Regions from separate parts of the Paenibacillus sp. FSL R5-0744 genome, predicted to be linked through region 2. Evidence: predicted binding sites of a transcription regulator. Region 2 holds the regulator's gene; the other holds the start of a gene.
What was found. The regulator Rex, encoded in region 2, represses fermentation and respiration genes when NADH is low (regulators of the CRP and FNR family bind a similar motif). The targets are predictions, from matches to a motif close to TTGTGAAATATTTCACAA.
Positions count from the first base shown of each region.

Region 1 (7,422 bases), 2.6 Mb from region 2:
GCCGGTTGCTAAATCGGTAGAACTAAATAACCGCGTATTAGTGGAAAGTCCACTTCGTGAAGTGAACGGGGGTTATGAGATCGATTTTGCTGATATGGAGTTGCAGATGCAAGCAGGGGTTAAAATTGTACTGCTCATCTCACCGCATAATCCGGTTGGACGAGTATGGACACGAGCTGAACTAGAACGAATCGTTAGCTTGTGTACAAAGTATGATGCTTATATTGTATCGGATGATATTCATGCCGATTTTATCCATGAAGGCCATGAGCATACGATAATCGGAAAGATATCGACTGAGGCAGAGCAGCGATCCTTTATCTGTACTTCCCCAGGGAAGACCTTCAATCTTGCAAGCCTTGAAATTGCTAACATCGTGATTCCGAATGATCAGCTGCGTGAGAAATTCAGACATTGCTTACAGCAAGCAGGCTGTCATAACCCAACCTTTTTTGCAGTACCTGCATTAGAAGTGGCTTATACGGAATGCGATGAATGGCTGGAACAATTACGAGGGTATATCACAGCCAATATCGCTTGGGTGAATGCTTATATAACTGAACATATGCCTGAGCTTCGCGTGATCGAATCAGAAGGAACCTATCTGTTATGGGTGGATTGTAGGGCAATTAGCACCAACGAAGCAGAGCTAAAGCAATGGATTGAGTCCGATGCGAAGGTTAGTGTGAGCTTTGGAACAGGTTTTGGGGCATCAGGAGAAGGCTTTATTCGCTTAAATATTGCAACGCCACTGCCCATGTTGCAAGAAGCTTTTCATCGGCTGTATCGAGCCTATCCATTAAAAAATTCATAATAAAAAACTCTTTATCAATGACCTTGAAAGACCTCGTTAGTAGCCTTTCTCAGATCCGTATCAAGGGGGAGAATAATCATGTCCAAATCAGAAACACCAAGAGTCAAGAAACAGCCGACGATGTTCTTAGCGCTATTGCCGATTATTACGATGATTGTGTTACTTAGTTTAGGGTATGTGTTGTTTGAATTACCACCAGAACCACTTATTATTACCTCAGCGGTTGTTGCTGGTATTATCGCGATTATTCTTGGTTATAGCTATAACGACATACTAGAATCTATCGCTGGTAAGATCGCGAAGACGATGCCTGCCATTCTTATTCTGATCATGGTTGGTTTTATGATTGGGGCATGGATGGTTGGTGGAACGATTCCGATGATGATTTACTATGGATTGAAAATTATTAGTCCACAATTTCTGCTTATTACCGCATTTATTGCGACAGCTGCCGTTTCGCTTTGTACGGGCACATCTTGGGGGTCAGCGGGAACGATCGGGGTTGCTTTCATGGGTGTTGGCGCGGGTATGGATTCAAACCTGGCAGCAGTGGCTGGTGCTGTAGTTGCAGGTGCTTATTTTGGTGATAAATTGTCACCGCTTTCAGACACAACTAATATTGCGGCGTTAGCAACAGGTGTCAATCTATATGAGCATATTGGACATTTATTGTATACCACAATTCCTTCCTTTATTGTCGCAAGCGTTGTTTTTATTATCACAGGCCTAAACACAGATGCCGCAGGTGCTATTGTTCCGGAGAAGGTTGGAACAATTATGGGATCGTTGAATACCATTTATGACTTTAATCTGCTGCTTATAGTACCCGTTTTAATCATCTTGTATGGTTCAATCACGAAGAAACCGACAATACCGGTCATGCTGATTTCTTCTATGTTCGCTATGGCTAACGCACTTGTATTCCAGGGATTTACTTTGAATGATGTCGTATCTTCTGTTGTTAATGGATTTAATATTTCTATGGTTCAAGTAGCTGGGTTTGATTCTGCCAACGTTATTGAAGATGTACCCCGTCTTCTAAATCGTGGCGGAATGAACTCCATGATGGGTACACTTCTCATTTGCTTCTGTGCAATCACGTTCGCTGGAACCATATCTCTGACGAAGTCCTTGGAATTGATTGTTAATAAGCTTTTGAAGTTCGTCCATTCCACAGGTTCAATGATCGTAGCAACAATTGTTACAGGTCTTACGATGATCGGAGTTACAAGTAATGGTCAGGTATCCATCTTAATGCCAGGTGAAATGCTGCGTGAAGCATATATCCGTCGGGGCTTGCATCCGAAGAACTTGGGACGTACCATCGAGGATTCAGCGGCGATTACCGAGCCTATTCTGCCTTGGACAGCTGCAGGTGCTTATATGGCGGGTACGCTGGGTGTTGCAACGCTAGATTATTTACCTTGGGCTGTTCTCTGTTGGACAGGAATAATCTTTGCGACGATATGGGGCTTCACGGGATTCGGTATCGCAAAGCTAACGCCAGAGCAACAGGCAGAAATGCTAAAGGAATATGACGGTAACACTAATGAACAAGCTGGATAAAGGAGTCTTTTAAAATGACAAATATGCATAAAGAAACTGTAATAACAACGGATGCACCAGGTGCAATTGGACCCTACTCTCAAGCTGTAAAGCTTGGGAATGTCCTATATACTTCAGGACAACTCGGACTAGACCCGGTTAAGGGGACTTTTCCTGCTACGGTTGAGGAACAGACGGAACGGTCGTTGCTGAATGTCAAAGCCATACTGGAAGCGGCGGGTACAAGCATGGATCAGGTAATAAAGACGACCGTTTTCCTAAAGGATATGAATGATTTTCTTAAGGTGAATGAGATTTATGGAAGGTTTTTTGCTCAGCCATACCCTGCTCGCAGCGCTGTTGAAGTAGCACGTCTGCCTAAGGATGGGCTCGTAGAAATTGAAGTTATAGCTTATATACCATAAGTGATCCAGTAGCGCTCAAATTACGGGTTACTTTAGAATTTCAGATAGTTAAGCCTGCACACCCTGTATGGAAAAAGGATTAGAAAATAAGGCAGATGGCCGCCCTGAAAAGGGTGGCTTTTTTTGAGTAGTAAGCTGCGGAAATATTGAAAGCAAGAATTTTTATGAAAATTTAAATGAAAATATTCATGGAAATGTAACAGTAACCATAACTAATTACATAAAAAACTTCCCAAAACAGCATCTTTGCGTTATTATAAATGTGAAAACATTCACAAAGGGGCGTTATAAAGATGAAGAAGACAACAAGTACTGCTCTCATTCTCATTCTCTCTGTCATGCTCGTAATCGCAGGCTGCGGTAACAGTAATAGCAACAGCGCAGGTAATAGTAATGGCAACGAGAACAAAAGTAAGGTAAATGAGACGGCCAAAAATGATAAAGCTGAAGCCGTATCAGGTGCATCAGAAGCTAGTTACACACCACTGGATCAATTAAAAGATAATTATGATATCGTTATTGTTGGTGCTGGTGGTGCAGGAATGTCTGCTGCACTGGAAGCTAAGGCCAAAGGCTTGAACCCTGTTATTTTAGAAAAAATGCCGGTTGCAGGTGGGAATACAAGTAAATCCTCCTCAGGAATGAACGCTTCCCAAACGAAATTTCAAAAAGAGCAAAGCATTGAAGATAGCAATGATAAGTTTTATGAAGAGACACTAAAGGGCGGCCATGATACGAACGATAAAGAGATGCTTCGTTTCTTCGTTGACAATTCCGCAAGTGCAATCGATTGGTTGGATTCGATCGGAATCAAGCTGAACAATATTACAATCACAGGCGGCATGAGCGAAAAACGTACCCACCGTCCAGAAGACGGCTCTGCGGTAGGCCAATACCTTGTCAAAGGATTGGTTAGAAACGTACAAGAAAAAGAAATTCCACTGTTTGTGAACGCGGATGTTAAAGAAATTACTCAAAAAGACGGTAAGGCTAACGGCGTCAAAGTACTCTTTAACCAAGCTGATGAAAAAACCATTACAGCGAAGGCAGTGGTTGTAACAACAGGTGGTTTTGGATCCAACATGGATATGATATCAAAAGTTAGACCTGATCTGGAAGGATACGTAACGACTAACCAAATCGGCAGTACCGGCGACGGAATCAAGATGATTGAGGCACTTGGCGGAACGACCGTTGATATGGATCAAATCCAGGTTCACCCAACAGTTCAACAAGAAAAATCTTATCTGATCGGGGAAGCTGTACGCGGCGAAGGTTCTATCCTCGTAAATAGCGAAGGCACACGGTTCGTAAACGAATTGACTACACGTGATAAAGTTACCGAAGCGATCAATGCACTTCCTGAAAAAGCGGCTACGCTTGTCTTTGATTCCGGTGTCAAATCACGCGTGAAAGCAATTGAACAATATGACAAAATGGGCTTCGTGATCCAAGCGGATACCATCGAAGCATTGGCGAAAGAAATCGGTGTTCCAGCCGATAAGCTAAAAGCGACACTTGATACTTGGAACAGCGCGGTAAAGAACAAGAACGATGCTGAATTCGGCAGAACAACAGGGATGGACAACGATTTGTCCGCGGGTCCTTACTACGCTATTAAGATCGCTCCAGGGATTCATTACACCATGGGCGGCGTGAAGATCAATACGAACACAGAAGTATTAAATAAAGACGGCGCTGCTATTCCTGGCTTGTATGCGGCTGGTGAAGTTACAGGTGGATTGCACGGTCAAAACCGGATCGGCGGTAACTCTGTAGCAGAAATCATTATTTTCGGCCGTCAAGCAGGGATTAAATCTGCTGAGTTTGTACAAGCACAATAAGATTTAACTGCTATTCTGGTTAAAACAAAAGAACCGCTTGGGCTAATTGAAGCCCGGGCGGTTCTTTGTTTAATCTCTCGTTTAAAGTGAGTGGAGTGACCTTTATTCAAAAAGCTACTTCTCGCTTTTAGCTTGTTCTTCTCGCATCCACTGTGACAGCTGGCGTTTGAGTTTAAGGAATTCCGGGGAATCCGTAATCTCATCGCGGCGTGGCCGTGGAAATGGCACATCAACAGTATGTAGGATGGAGCCGGGGCGACCCGAGAATACATAAATACGATTCGAGAGCAGCAACGCTTCTTCGATGTTATGGGTAATGAATAGCACGGAGCGGCGATTCTCCTCCCACAGCTCCAGCAGCCAGCGCTGCATTTCACTGCGAGTTAGTGCATCCAATGCGCTGAAAGGTTCATCGAGCAGCATCAACTCCTGCGGAGCCAGCAATGCTCTGAGAAAAGCAGCACGCTGCTGCATCCCACCAGACAGCATATGCGGATAAGCCTGTTCGAATCCATTCAAGCCAACCTTGGCGAGCCACTGGCGCGCTTCTTCACGAGCTCCATCCTGCAGAGCGCCTTTGATTTCTCCGGCTAGCAGTACATTATCTTCAATCGTTCGCCAAGGAAAAAGCGCAGGCTGCTGCGGCATATAACTGATTTCACCACGTTGACCTGTAACGACCTTGCCGTTCATGCTTATCGTTCCTGCATCAGGCATCACTAGTCCGCCGATCATATGGAATAAGGTGCTTTTTCCGCAGCCGGAAGGACCGACGATCGAAACGAACTCTTGCTGCTCTACCTTAAGAGAGACGTTGTTAAGCACGTTCGTCTCGCGGCGACGATGGGTGAAGGACTTGGAGATGCCGCTTACTTCAAGAGCAGGTGGTGCAGTATGAGCTTCAGGAGAGCTTATGATTTCAGTTGTTCTTTGCTCTATTTGCGTCGCTTGAGACATACAGGCATCTTCCTTTCTATGAGTTACGGCGCGGTTTCCAGCGAACTAACCATTTTTCGAGCAAGGCAATAATCGCAAAAAGCACAAGACTAAGGAGCACAATAATAACAATAGCGACAAACATCCGATCTGTACGGTAAGCCGATTTTTGCAGGAGCATATAATAGCCAATCCCTTTATCCGCGCCAATCCACTCAGCGACCACGGCTCCCATAACCGCATAAGTAGCTGATATTTTCACACCGGAAAATAGTGCCGGGATAGAAGACGGAAGCTCCAGCTTGGTGAAGATTTGCCACTTGCTTGCACCCGCCATTTTCATATAATTCATCATGACCTGATCACTTTGAGACAAGCCGCCCATTGCAGCGACAGCTACCGGGAAGAAGCATACCAGTGTAATCAGCACGATTTTGGGCAAAAGGCCGAAGCCAAACCAGATGATAAGCAGTGGTCCGAGTGCGATAGAGGGAACATTTTGACTCAGAATAATGAGTGGATAAAAAGCCCGTCTAGCCCAAGGTAAAAGATGCAGAAGTAGAGCGACGATCAAGCCTACACCTGTACCAATAGGAAAACCGATTAATGTGAGTCGGAGCGTAGCCATCGTATGAGCCCAGAGACCTGAGGCATTACTGGTCGATTCGCGTGCAATATCAGCAGGACTCGGCAGAATCCAGGATTCGATATGGAATAGAGAAACAGATAACTGCCATACGGTTAAAAAGAAGACGACCGCCACAAGGGGCGGCCATATTAGCTTCCAGGTCGATCTCACGGCCGATATTTCTCCGTCAATTTATCCATGCTGATTCCGTTAGGGTTATGAGCGATTTTGATTTGGGAGATCACGCTTGGACTACCTGCTTCGATCAGTGCTTCCTGCATTTGACGTACAACCTCCAGGAGCTCGCTCAGTTCACCTTCCATAGTAGTTTCCAGTGGATTCACCTGATGTTTAACGCCGGATTTTTGAATAACTTCAATCGCTTTATCTACGTATGGGATGGAGTCCTCATTGTTTGGAGTCTTAGGAATTACTTGAATGCTTAATAGTGTGTTAGCCACAATAATCAATCCTCTCAAATTGTATAGGTAAGTTCAAAAAGCCAACTTTGATAACGAAGTGTTTTCAGGAAGCAGATTCGACGTCGAATCTTGAACGAACTTGGGAAGTCCGGTACTCACGTAGCACATCACTACGCTCCGTTCCTCCTTCCTCAAGTAACGTCCAACCTTCTTGGTTCTGAAAGCTGACTTTTTGAACTCTCATTGAAATAGGTAAGTTCAAAAAGCCAACTTTGATAACGAAGTGTTTCATTTATTATTGTTATTTACTCCGCCGGTAAAAAATCATTCGTGAATGCACTAGCTGCATCCAGCGGTTTGTCCAGCAGCTTCAAATCATACATCCAGTCGCCGTAATTCTGCCAGACCTCGGTTTTTTGCTCTCCCCAGCGTGGGGCGTCGTCCTTATATTTCGGGCTAAGCCATTTTTGGCTAGCTAGGACAAGCTCGGCATCAAGGTCAGGCACAGCCTTGGATAATGTAGAGGCAGCCTCTTCTGGATGATCAATCGCATATTGATAACCCTTCGATGTGGCTTTCAGGAAAGCCTTCACCAAATCTGGATTCTCAGAAATCTGCTTCTCACTCGTGGTCAGCACAGGGGTGTAATAATCGAGCTGAGGCGCATAATCCTTCAAGTAGAGCATATCCAGAGGCTCACCACGCAGTTCGGCTTCAATACCGGTCCAAGCGTAGAAGATCCAAGCGAAATCAATGTCACGTTTGACTGCAGTAAAATAGTCAGCTTCACCAATACTGATTAGCTTCA
Region 1 is NZ_CP150228.1:450,629-458,050, forward strand. Features, by position in the region: gene MKY19_RS02020 (MalY/PatB family protein) at 1-814, shown strand, start outside; gene nhaC (Na+/H+ antiporter NhaC) at 893-2,380, shown strand; gene MKY19_RS02030 (RidA family protein) at 2,404-2,784, shown strand; gene MKY19_RS02035 (flavocytochrome c) at 3,078-4,628, shown strand; gene MKY19_RS02040 (ABC transporter ATP-binding protein) at 4,743-5,585, opposite strand; gene MKY19_RS02045 (ABC transporter permease) at 5,602-6,363, opposite strand; gene MKY19_RS02050 (MTH1187 family thiamine-binding protein) at 6,360-6,653, opposite strand; gene MKY19_RS02055 (hypothetical protein) at 6,718-6,858, opposite strand; gene MKY19_RS02060 (ABC transporter substrate-binding protein) at 6,920-7,422, opposite strand, start outside.
Region 1: a site for Rex is predicted at 3,045-3,062, ahead of MKY19_RS02035 (flavocytochrome c). Genes of this name have one in related genera too.

Region 2 (7,422 bases):
TGATGAGAACTTAATGGAAGCGGCAGATATTCTTGAGAATGAAAAAGTGCAGATCGTGGACAACAATAATGGTTCACGGTTAGAAACCTATGTTATTCCAGGGCCTCGCGGCAGTGGTGTGATCTGCCTAAATGGTGCAGCTGCACGTCTTGTTCAACCGGGAGATACAGTAATTATTATTTCGTATGCGATGCTGTCTTCGGAAGAACTGGAGTCGCATAAACCAACGGTGGTATTCGTGGATGAGAACAACAGACCAGTGAAGCTGGCTGATCATGAATTGCATGCTACAATCGCTTAAATTATGGACTTACGCCATGTAATGAATGGCAGGGATGAAAGACCCCGTTCTCGCAGAAAATGAAGTCAGGCAAGCTGAACTGATTTCATCTTCAGTAAGGGGGGATAGCCCATGTTTCAACATTTGTTTGCTGAAATGAACAAGGTGCTTCAGGAGATCGTTACAGATTACCCTACAGCGGAGGGTGCCCGCCGGAATGAGCTTTTATGCAATTATAATATGCTGCATCGACTTAGTGATAAAGTGATGGATGAATGGCTGGCCTTTGCTGAGAAGCTAAGTCACTTTCGTGAAAGTGTAGATTTTACGACTGTGGTTGAAGAGGATGTGCCAGAGCAGGAAGCACCCGAGCTGTGTATGGATACTTTTGTTAGAGGTCAAGGGTATTATAAGCTGCTGATGTATGGGAAATGTATTGAACAGTTTAAGGAAGTTATTGTGCAATATCCGGATAGCTTGGCTGCTCGATTATATTTAGCCATCTCTTACCTGCAGGAAGGGGAGGGGGAAGCTGCTTGGAGCCATCTGAACCATATGCTCGGTTTGATACGGGAAACCAAGCTGAAGGCAATGGTTTATAACGCTTTAGGTTGCATCAGGGCCTCTCAAGAACGGTTCAACGAAGCGCAGGAGCTGTTTGGCCTTTCTTTGCAACTTGACCCGGCACTTCCTGAACCAACCGTTAATTTGGAGGTTTGCCGCCGCCGAGGAGGTAAGCTTCATTTCGGAAATCAGCTTGTTTCATTATTGTAAATTATTACGTTTACGGTTTATTATTCCGCATTTTCATTCAAGCGATGCATCCCCTGAACCAGTGGTGTGCATCGCCTTTTTTCGCAACTTCTGTTATGCTGATTAAGAGTCTCAATTGAAAGGGAATAGAATTATAATGAAATTTGCCGTGCTTGATTTTGAAACAACGGGAACCCAATCCGTGGGTGAAATTATCCAGGTTGGCCTTGCAATTATAGAAGAAGACCGGTCCATCTCCCGGGTATATGGTTCCTACGTCAAGCCCGGAACGCCGATACCTCCTTTTATAACTGGTCTAACGGGGATTACCGACGATGATGTAAAGGATGCACCTGAGCTGGATGAGATGATGATGGAGCTTGTCCCACTCTTGGATGATGTTGTGCTTGTAGGGCATAATGTCGCATTCGACTTCCATTTTTTGCAAAATGCTTTAGACCGATGTGGGTATTTACCATTTCAAGGGCGGATTTTAGATACGATTGATTTTCTGAAAATCTGCTTTCCTTCCCTCACATCCTATCAACTAGGATCAGTTAGTGCACATTTTGGAGTGACGCATGATCGTCCGCATCAGGCAGACAGTGATGCACTCGCAACTGCTCTTGTATTGCTGAAATGTCTGGAGGAGCTCTACGATTTGCCTCTGCTGACGATTCAGAGACTCTGTGAGCTGTTTACGGAAGAGGATAGTGATCTGGGTTGGTATTTTGATGGTCTGCTGCGTGAACGGGAAGCGGAGACGCTTCAGCCCGAAGGTGATCTGACTTTCTATCGTCAATTAGCGCTTGCTGTAGGAGACTGGAACGAATTAGCTCCACCTCGAGACGAGCATGCTGAGAATCCACTACACAATTTATCTTTTACAGATTATATGGATGAAGTAACGAAACGACTTAAAGAAACTTTGCCACAGTATGAAAGCCGAGAAGCTCAGGATATTATGATCAATGAGGTGATGACGGCACTTGCCGAAGACAAGCATCTATTGATCGAAGCAGGGACAGGAACCGGTAAATCCCTTGGTTATTTATTGCCTGCCATATACCAAAGCGTACGCACTAATGAAAAAGTCATGGTCAGCACTCATACTATTAATCTGCAGGATCAATTGCGTGAGCGTGATATTCCTTTGTTAACGCAGGTAGTTCCTTTTCCATTTAAAGCTGCAATTTTTAAGGGCAGAGGGCATTATTTGTGTCTTCGTAAGTTCGAACATAAAATTAATAAAAAAGACTTTATAAGTCCGAGGGAAGATGCGCTTACTGCGGCTCAGATGATCGTTTGGCTGACACAAAGTGAATCAGGAGATGACGAAGAGCTCAATCTAAGTGGACGTGGCGGAGATTTTTGGGAGACGGTAGCAAGCGATACCGATTCTTGTCTGGGTCGCTCGTGTCCTTGGTTCCGTAAGTGTTATTATCATCGGGCTAAGCATGAAGCTGGTATTGCAGACGTGGTCATTACGAACCACTCTAAGCTTTTCGCAGATGTTAAGGCTGGGCATCAACTACTTCCGGCTTATGAACATCTTGTAATAGATGAGGCCCATCATCTGGAGGACGTGGCTGGCAAGCATTTAGGCATGCATATGAAGCATTTCACGGTGGCACATACACTATCGCGTCTTTATAAGGATAGTCGAAATGGCCAACTTCCTACACTTCGCCAAATGCTTCAGTCATCAGGCAGTGAGGAAGCTTCTGAATGGAGCGGAGTGATCGATAGAATCTATCCGGATCTTCTTACCGTAAAAGAAACCTGGGATCTGCTTAGTGATAAACTATTCAGCCTCTTGCCGGAACGCAGCGATGCAGCGGCGGGAGAAGCTGGCCAGTTAGTCATGCGGCTACTTCCTACCCGTAAACCGAAAGATTGGGATGAATTGGTTGCTTTAGAGAATACTATGAATCTGACATTAAGCGAAATTATCCGTAAAGGTGATAAAATGCTTAATGAGATGCGAGATCAAGAAGGTCAATCTTCCTCAGATAGCCTAGTTACCGATATTAGCGGCTTATTTAAGGATTTAGCTTCTATACGTGAGCAAGTACGGTTTTTTATGGGATTAAATGATGAGAATGTAGTATATTGGCTGGAGGCGAATGGAAATTATCGCAGTAAATCGCTACAGCTGTATGCCGTTCCTGTTGATGTTAGTACTCAGCTTAAGGAGCTGTTTTTCGACAAGAAGAAAAGTATCGTACTAACTTCGGCGACACTCTCTGTGGATAAATCTTTCCAGTTTATGATTGATAATCTCGGACTTAATGAAGCTGCGGAAGAGGGGCGTCTGATGACATCACTCCTGCCTTCTCCCTTTAAGTATCGGGAGCAGGCGCTGTTAGTTATTCCGCGGGATTTCCCAAGTGTGAAGGGGAGTGTAGGCGATGCCCGATTTGTCGATACACTCGTACAGTCACTAGCAGAAGCAGCTATTACAACACGTGGGCGGATGCTTGTCCTGTTTACTTCTTACAAGATGCTACGCCAGGTTTACGATCCTCTGAAAGAGGCTCTAGCCTCACAAGAGATCACGGTATTAGGTCAAGGCGTGGAGGGGGGCAGCCGTAGCAAGCTGATCCGCCGTTTTCAGGACAGTGCAGCTTCTGTACTGTTAGGAACAAGCAGCTTTTGGGAGGGTGTAGATATTCCAGGTGAAGCATTAACATGCTTGGCCATCGTGAGACTCCCATTTCAACCGCCAAACCACCCCCTAGCGGAAGCGAAGTCTGAGTTATTACAAGCCCAGAAAAAGAATCCGTTCATGAAGTTGTCTGTTCCTCAGGCGGTTATTCGCTTCAAGCAAGGATTTGGGAGGCTGGTACGGACAGCGCAAGATCGGGGTATTGTTATTGTGTATGACACAAGGGTGATCGAATCTCACTATGGGAAGTATTTCCTCTATTCGTTGCCTGGCCCGAAAATGGAGCATATGCTTACGGATCAAATGGTTCCTCGTATAGCGGAGTGGTTGGAAGACGGAGGCGTTTCTTGAAAAGAACGTCATCGATCTTATTAATCACTCTACAAGGAAGGGCGGTATAAGAATACCGCTCTTCCTTGAGACGAGGTGCAGATATTTCGATAGGATTTGAACAGAATATCACTTAAATTAGGAGGTAAATTATGAAATCGGATAAAATATCAGAAGCCGTTGTTCGCAGACTTCCTGTGTACTTGCGTTTCTTGAATGATCTCCAGAAACGTGAAATATTAACCGTTTCCTCACAAGAACTAGGACAAAAACTTGATTTGAATCCTGCTCAAATTCGTAAAGATTTAGCTTATTTTGGAGACTTTGGTAGAAAAGGTATCGGGTATGACGTAACTTATCTTATTGAAAAAATCCGTCATATTCTGAAGCTGGATCAACAATTGAATGTGGCTTTAGTAGGTGCTGGTAACCTTGGACATGCATTATCTAATTACAATGCTTATCTGAAAGATACTATGAAGATTACCGCTATATTTGACTCCTATGCACCTAAGGTAGGGCGGAAAATCAACTCTCTTACCGTTCAACCGATGGAGGAGCTTGGTCAGACGGTTCGTGAGCAAGGTATTCGAATTGGGATCATTACTGTGCCTGATTCAGAAGCGCAGAATGTAGCAGATATTCTCATTGAGTCTGGCATTGAGGCGATTTTGAATTTTGCACCAGTGATTCTAAAAACACCATCGAATATCCGTGTTCATGCTGCCGATTTTACAACGGATTTGCAAAGCCTTGCTTATTATTTGAAAGACGGAAAGGAAGAAAGCGGAAATGAAGAGCAGTAAAACGATTATTAAGGGCGGGCGTTTTCTTATTCCGGGAACGGATGAGCCGGTTCTGAGCGGATATATGACTATTGAAGATGATTTGATCACTTACATAGGAAAAGAAGAACCTTTAATGGAAGATGATGTGCAAGTTGTTGATGGCAGTCGTCTGCTGTTTATGCCAGGTCTGGTAAACACACATGGCCATGCCGCAATGTCATTGCTTCGTGGTTATGGAGATGATTTAGCACTTCAGGTGTGGCTTCAAGAGAAGATGTGGCCGATGGAAGCGAAATTCACTGGAGAAGATGTATACTGGGGAACCTCCTTGTCGGTACTGGAAATGCTAAAAGGTGGTACTACAACCTTCTTGGATATGTATGATCATATGGATCGAGTAGCAGAGGTAGTCGAATTATCAGGCATCCGTTCCGTACTGATGAGAGGCGTAATCGGATTATGCCCAGAGGAAGTACAAAATCACAAGCTTGCGGAAGCGATTTCTTTTGCACGAAATTGGCATGGTAAGGCTGATGGTAGAATTACGACGATGATCTCGCCACACGCCCCATATACTTGCCCACCGGACTTCTTTGTTAAGTTTGTACAAGCGGCACATGATTTGGATTTACCGATGCATACCCATATGTCCGAGACCAAACGCGAAGTGGAGCAGAATGTGGTGGATTACGGACTTCGGCCTGTAGCGCATTTAGAGAAGCTTGGAATGTTCACACGTCCGTCTATTGTTGCACATGGCGTTCATTTGAATGATGAAGAGATCGAGATACTGGCTCGTCATGATGTAGGCGTGTCTCATAACCCAGGAAGTAATCTGAAACTGGCTAGTGGAGTGGCTCGGGTTACGGATCTTCTAAAGGCTGGTGTGAAGGTGTCACTGGGTACAGATGGTGCGGCAAGCAATAATAACCTGGATATGTTTGAAGAGATGCGTCTTGCAGCCCTCATCCATAAAGGTGTAAGTGGTGATCCGACGGCTGTCCCAGCTCCGGAAGCGCTGCGTATAGCTACAGAGTATGGCGCAAAGTCTATCTTTTTAAATGATGTGGGTAGACTCGCTGTTGGCATGAAAGCGGACTTTATCGCGATTGATATAGACCAGCCGCATTTGCTACCACACACAGATCTGTTGTCTCATGCTGTATACTCTGCCAGCGCCAAGGACGTTGAGCATGTATGGGTGAATGGTAAACAGGTTGTAAAACATGGAGAATGTGTAACGCTAGATGAGGAAGCAATCCGTCGTAAGGCGCAAGAATTATTTGATGGACTGCTTAAACGATAGTCTAAGATCATAACGAATAACTGAAAGGCTGTGACTTTCTGCGATTGCAAAGTTACAGCCTTTTGTGTTTCTGATCATTAGATCATTGAATTGGATATGAAACTTTGGATAAACACACAGGTGTGTTATATAATCAAAAAAGATATATTACTAGAAAGGGAGCTGTACCTTGAAGAAAAGGAAAAAATGGATCCTCCTGGGGTCAGTTCTGATTCTGCTCCTTCTGTTCGGACTTATCCAGTTCTATGCTTATATTATGAAAGATCAATGGAACGAGCGAGATATCGCTAAGGATGTCGCTAAAACCAGTGCTGGTCTGACAGAGGTAACCAAAGCGCAGAAATCCGTGTGGGATGATAATGCGGTGTACTGGGTCTTAACAGGGAAGAATGAAGCCGGGACCGAGTTGATGGTTTGGGTACGTTTTACTGTAGACGGGAAGTTTGCTGAAGGAACCGACGCAGTATATGCTGAAGAACTAAGTAAAGGGACCTCTGAAGCGAAAATGCGTAGCCTTATAAAAGCCGATCTTCCGGACATCAGCATTGAGCGGTTGTTGCCAGGAGTATATAACGGGGAGTATGCTTGGCAGCTTTTTTATAAACAAAGCGGTCGATATTATTATCAATTTTATCGGTTCTCAGATGGGGCTCGAATGGGTGAAGGTTACAGTTTACCTAGCCGCTAAATTAAACAAAAGCATTATAGGAGAAACAAGCGGACCATTTATGGTTCGCTTGTTTTTTAAAATGACATATTATTTGATATACTATAAGTACACGAATTGTGATATACTATAAGAGTAGTTTTTATGTATTGGTATTTAAAGATTCATACGAAAAAAGGTCTGTTAGTTAAGAGTAACAGCCCTTTTTTTGTCGAATTAAATCAATAAATTTAATAAAATGGAAAGAATTAAAAAATAAAATTTTAAATATCTTCACACTTTTTTTCAATATAGTATATACACCTGTGATATACTACTGTTTGTAATTAGAACAGTGTTAGTAGAACGTCAGGCTCTGATGAGCTCTTAGCAGCTATGACTTTGGATCATTCTGTTTACATTTTTTCATCTTTGAGAGGAGGACGTTTCTTGAAATTACGTCTTGTACCTGTACTGATAACGTCTCTACTGTCGGCTATGCTATTATTCGGAGGATTCTTTTTATATCGTCAGTTTGCTTTACAGGAACCGCTCCAAAAGATTGTAACCGGATTTGAGGGAGTAAATACTTCACATATTAGTATTAACCGCGATGAGGTCACTTTGAAACTTGATTTGCAGCCGGGCACG
Region 2 is NZ_CP150228.1:4,708,332-4,715,753, reverse strand. Features, by position in the region: gene panD (aspartate 1-decarboxylase) at 1-301, shown strand, start outside; gene MKY19_RS20810 (hypothetical protein) at 413-1,054, shown strand; gene dinG (ATP-dependent DNA helicase DinG) at 1,191-4,052, shown strand; gene MKY19_RS20800 (redox-sensing transcriptional repressor Rex) at 4,184-4,837, shown strand; gene MKY19_RS20795 (amidohydrolase) at 4,824-6,125, shown strand; gene MKY19_RS20790 (DUF5590 domain-containing protein) at 6,295-6,813, shown strand; gene MKY19_RS20785 (hypothetical protein) at 7,222-7,422, shown strand, end outside.